2 regions of the Quatrionicoccus australiensis genome follow, and region 2 is predicted to be linked to the other one. Evidence: riboswitches for the same ligand, from Rfam matches in the RefSeq annotation. Region 2 holds a riboswitch; the other holds the start of a gene.
What was found. Region 2 has a riboswitch for cobalamin ahead of KI612_RS11440 (ribonucleoside-diphosphate reductase subunit alpha). Riboswitches for the same ligand answer to the same signal wherever they lie in the genome.
Positions count from the first base shown of each region.

Region 1: it holds a riboswitch for cobalamin, as region 2 does, so the genes downstream of both, cobT (nicotinate-nucleotide--dimethylbenzimidazole phosphoribosyltransferase) here and KI612_RS11440 (ribonucleoside-diphosphate reductase subunit alpha) in region 2, are expected to answer to the same signal.

Region 1 is NZ_CP075188.1:130,467-132,914, forward strand. It holds gene KI612_RS00620 (cobyric acid synthase) at 1-135, shown strand, start outside; gene cobU (bifunctional adenosylcobinamide kinase/adenosylcobinamide-phosphate guanylyltransferase) at 110-673, opposite strand; cobalamin riboswitch at 982-1,167, shown strand; gene cobT (nicotinate-nucleotide--dimethylbenzimidazole phosphoribosyltransferase) at 1,251-2,300, shown strand; gene KI612_RS00635 (adenosylcobinamide-GDP ribazoletransferase) at 2,300-2,448, shown strand, end outside.
Region 2 is NZ_CP075188.1:2,372,229-2,374,676, forward strand. It holds gene KI612_RS11440 (ribonucleoside-diphosphate reductase subunit alpha) at 1-1,125, opposite strand, end outside; cobalamin riboswitch at 1,287-1,486, opposite strand; gene KI612_RS11445 (PaaI family thioesterase) at 1,643-2,086, shown strand; gene KI612_RS11450 (3'-5' exonuclease family protein) at 2,149-2,448, shown strand, end outside.

The sequences.
Region 1 (2,448 bases), 1.9 Mb from region 2:
GCCTGGGCTGGCATGGTCGAGAGCGAACAGGTCGATTTCGCGGCGCGCCGCGAGGCCGATCTCGATCGCCTCGCCGATTCGGTCGAGGCGGCGCTCGACTGGGACAAGCTCAGGCCTTTGTTGCCGGGGATTTAAGGGGCAGCGGCAAGCCGGCGGCGACCAGCGTCACCTGGTCGCAAAGTGCCGCGACGCGCTGGTTGAGGCGGCCCTGCTCGTCGGCAAAGAGGCGCGACACCGGGTGCATGGGCACGATGCCCCAGCCGACTTCGTTGGAAACGAGAATGATGCGGCCGGGCAATTGCGGCAGCAGGTCGAGCAGGGCCTGCGTTTCGGCGTTGAACAGCGGGCAGTCGATGGCGGTGCCGGCCTCGGCCTGGGTTGCCGCCTGGCCGGCAAAAAGCAGGTTGGACAGCCACAGGGTCAGACAATCGACCAGGATGCAGGTGTCCGAGGCTGCCAGCTCACGCAATTTGGCGGCGAGGTGCAGGGTTTCTTCGGCGCAGCCCCAGTCGACCGGTCGACGCTCGCGGTGATGCGCGATGCGCCGGCTCATCTCGCCGTCTCGCGCTTCCGCCGTCGCCAGGTAAACGACGCGCAGGCCGGATTCCGCCGCCCGCTTTTCGGCGAGCAGGCTCTTGCCCGAACGGGCGCCGCCAAAGATCAGTTCTTTCATCCTTGAAACCTCAGTTGGACGAGGCTGTTGGTGCGTTTGGGCGGGATGGCCGGCGCGAAGCGACGATATGGTCCCGGCGCAGCAGGGATCGGTATCCCTTGCGGACGCGGCAGGCTCATGCCTGCAAGGAGGAGCGACAAAGTCGGGCGCCCGACCAGGCGTGCCAGCGGCCGCGTAGCGCTTTCACCTTTTGGGTTAATCACCTCGAAGGCATGGAAGTCAGTGTTCATGCGGTTGGTCACAGATGGATAAGCGGTCAACTGGGGTTTCAAGGATCAGCCGGCACTTTAGGTGATTGCACGGCGTCCCGGCAAGCCGGATAATCCGCCCCGATCCGATGAAACGGAACCCGGTGCGAATCCGGGGCGGGCCCGCCGCTGTAACCGGGGACGACTGCCGCACGATGCCACTGCATGGGGAAACAGACCCGGCGGGAAGGCGCGGCATTCGGCCGATCCGGAAGCCAGAAGACGTATCGGATTGTTCGGGCCGGAAACCTGTGGACAGGGTTTCGTCGTTGCGTTCGCAAGAGCGCGGCGGCGAGGCCCTTTTTGCTTTTTCGAACAGGAAGAATCGGATGCATTCAAAATTCAACATCAGCGCCCCGGATCAGGGGCTGGCCGCTGCCCTGCAGCACAAGATCGACCAGAAGACCAAGCCGCGCGGCGCGCTCGGTCAACTCGAAACGGTGGCCAAAAAGGTCGGCCTGATCCAGCAGCGCCTCGACCCGGAATTCGGCCAGCCCTACATGCTGGTCTTTGCCGGCGACCACGGCGCGGCCAGGGCTGGTGTCTCGGCCTACCCGCAGGACGTGACCTGGCAGATGGTCGAGAATTTCCTTGCCGGCGGTGCCGCGATCAATGCCTTTGCGCGTCAGAACGACCTGCATCTGGCGATCATCGACGCCGGCGTCGCGCATGACTTCGGCAAGCGCCCCGGCCTGATCAACGCCAAGGTAGCGTCCGGCACCGCCAATTACCTGGAAGAACCGGCGATGAGCGCCGAACAATGCGCCACCGCGATCGAGCGCGGCGGCGAGTTCTGCCGCAACCTGTCGCTGAACGGTTGCAACCTGGTTGGTTTCGGCGAAATGGGCATCGGCAATACGGCGGCCGCGTCCCTGATCACGCATTGCCTGACCGGCGCCACGCTGGCCGATTGCGTCGGGCGTGGCACCGGCCTCGACGATGCCGGTCTGGCGCGCAAGCAGGGCTTGCTCGAACAGGCCTTGCAGCGCTACCGCGCCGCCGGTGGCGACAACGATCCGGCGCGCGTGCTCGCCGAATTCGGCGGCTTCGAGATCGCCATGATGGTCGGCGCCATGCTCGGCGCGGCGGAAGCGAAGATGACCATGCTGATCGACGGTTTCATCGTCGGCGCCGCGGCGCTGACTGCGATTCGTCTGGTGCCGGCGGTCGCCGATTACTGCGTCTTCTGCCACCGCTCGGCCGAACCGGGCCACGCGGCGCAACTGCAGGCGCTGGGCGCCGAACCGCTGCTCGACCTTGGTTTGCGCCTGGGCGAAGGCACCGGTGCCGCCCTGGCCTATCCGCTGGTGCTGGCCGCAGTCAATTTCCTCAATGAAATGGCCAGCTTCGAATCGGCCGGTGTGTCGGATAAAGACTGATGCTGCGCCGCGAGCTGGAGTATTTCTTCGGCGCCATCCGCTTCTTCACACGCTTGCCGGTGCCGGCCTGGGTCGGACATTCGGCGGAAGCGCTGAACCGCTCGGCGCGCTGGTTCCCGGCGGTCGGCCTGGTGATCGGCGGGATCGG
Region 2 (2,448 bases):
CTGCAGCAAGGCATTTTCCTTGATCGACTGGTAGATGCCCTCGAGATCGTCGGCGACGGTGGTCAGGTAGCACGACGACAGTTGCGAATGCAACGTGCCACTGTTGAACAGCGTCGGCGTCGAGCACATGAAATCGAAGCTGGAAATCAGGTCGTAGAACTCGATGGCGCGGGCTTCGCGGTCGATTTCGTTGAGCGCCAGGCCCATCGCGACACGCATGAAAAAAATCTGCGGCAGCTCGATGCGCCGCCCTTCGATGTGCAGGAAGTAGCGGTCGTACAGCGTCTGCAGGCCGAGATAGCCGAACTGCAGGTCGCGCTCGGGTTTCAGCGCAGCAGCAATGCGCGGCAGATCGTAGGTGGCGAGGCGCGAGTCGAGCAGTTCGGCGGCGATGCCCTGCTTGATGAAAACGGGCAGATATTCGGCGTTGACCGTTGCGAGCTCATCCAGCGTCACTGCCCGGCCGAGCACTTCACGCCCCAGGCTGGCCAGCAGCAGGCGGGCGGTGACCTGGTTGTAGGCCGGTTCGCGCTCGACCAGCGTGCGCGCGGCGAGGATCAGCGCCTGGTAGACGTCGGCCAGCGGCACGCCGTCGTAGAGATTCTTCAAGGCGCTTTCATAGATCGTCCTGGCCGACACCACGTCGCCGAGACCGAAGCAGGCGGCTTCGCAATTATTCAGCAGCAGCGCGCGATCGAGCGGCAGGCGCACGCCGTTGTCGAGCACGTGCAGTTCGGCAACGCTGACTTCCTCAAGCTGGCTGGCCGCCCGCTCGGCAGCGCGGCGTTCGCGGTAAAGCACGTAGGCGCGGGCAACATCGTGTTCGCCGGCGCGCATCAGCGCCAGTTCGACCTGGTCCTGGATGTCCTCGATATGCACCGTGCCGCCGTCCGGCGAGCGCCGGGTCAGCGAATTGACCACGGTCTGGGTCAGGCGGGCAACCAGTTCGCGGATGCGCGAGGACACCGCGCTCTGGCTGCCCTCGACGGCGAGAAAAGCCTTGCTCAGCGCAACCGCGATCTTGTCGGGATCGAAGGCGACGAGCGCGCCGTTGCGGCGGATGACCTGCAGGGCAGCTACCGCGAACTGATTAGCGGCAGAGAGAGACTGGACATTGGATTGCAAGGCGATTCTCCGTATCGGGGGGCGGAGAACCGAGTGCGCGGGCCGCTGGCGCAGGCCGACCGGTGCAACGGGAAGCATCCCGAACACGGCTCGACACAACGGACAAACGGCAAGAGACCACGCAAAAACCTCTCGTCAGGGACACCCCGCCCCAAAATCATGAAAAAGGACACATTGAGGCAGGTCTCCTGGCTCTCGGCTCAGCGCGTTTCACCTGCCTTCCCGGACGCATCCAGTGGCATGGGGTGGCGAAACGCTCGCCGATTACAGTTGCGGGGGCAGCCCCGGGATACAGGTCGAAGACCTGGCACCGGATTCCCTTTCAATCCCCTTGCGGGGAACCTTCAATGGACGGCAGTCTAAAGGGGGCGCGATGATGACGTCAAGCAAAAAACACTACATGCAGTAGATTCAACCAGACAAACCACTAAATACGGTAAGCAAGCCAAGCTTGACGTATACGTCAACGCCACTCTAAAGTGAGTCCGGCCCAAGACCAAAAAAACGGAGACAAACCATGGCGCACATTGCCAACCCCGACTTCAAGACCAGCGTCGCCGCCAGCTTTGCCAGGCAAAACGCGATGCAGCTGATTCGCGCCAGCCTGCCGCTGATCGAACACGGCCGTACGGAAATCCACATCCCGCACTGGGCAGGCGTCGAGCAGCAACATGGCTACGTCCATGGCGGCGTGGTCGGCATGATTGCCGACTCGGCGGCGGGCTACGCGGCAATGACCGTGGTACCGGCCAGCGCCTCGGTACTGACCGTCGAATACAAGATGAACCTGGTCGCTCCCGCCGATGGCGAGACCCTCGTTGCCCGCGGCGAGGTGGTCCGGCCGGGACGCACGCTGATCGTGACCAAGGCCGAGGTCTATGCCTGCAAGGACGGCAAGGAAACGCTGTGCGCCATCATGCAGCAGACGATCATGGTGATGCACGGCAAGAGCGAGAAGTAAGCAACAGCGGGCTTGCCCGTTCTGGCGGTATCATCGCGGCCTGTCCCGATTTCCGCCCCGCCATGCACCGCAAACCCCTCGCCTTCGTCGACCTCGAAACCACCGGTGCCACCGCCGCCTTTGACCGCATCACCGAAATCGGCATCGTCGAGGTCGATGCCGACGGTTCCGTGCGTGAGTGGCAGCAGCTGGTCAATCCCGGCGTGTCGATTTCGCCCTTCATCGAGCAGTTGACCGGTATCAGCAATGCCATGGTGGCGACGGCGCCGCCGTTTGAGGATGTCGCCGCCGAGGCGCTGCAACGCCTGCAGGGGCGGCTGTTCATCGCGCACAATGCGCGCTTCGACTATGGCTTCCTGAAA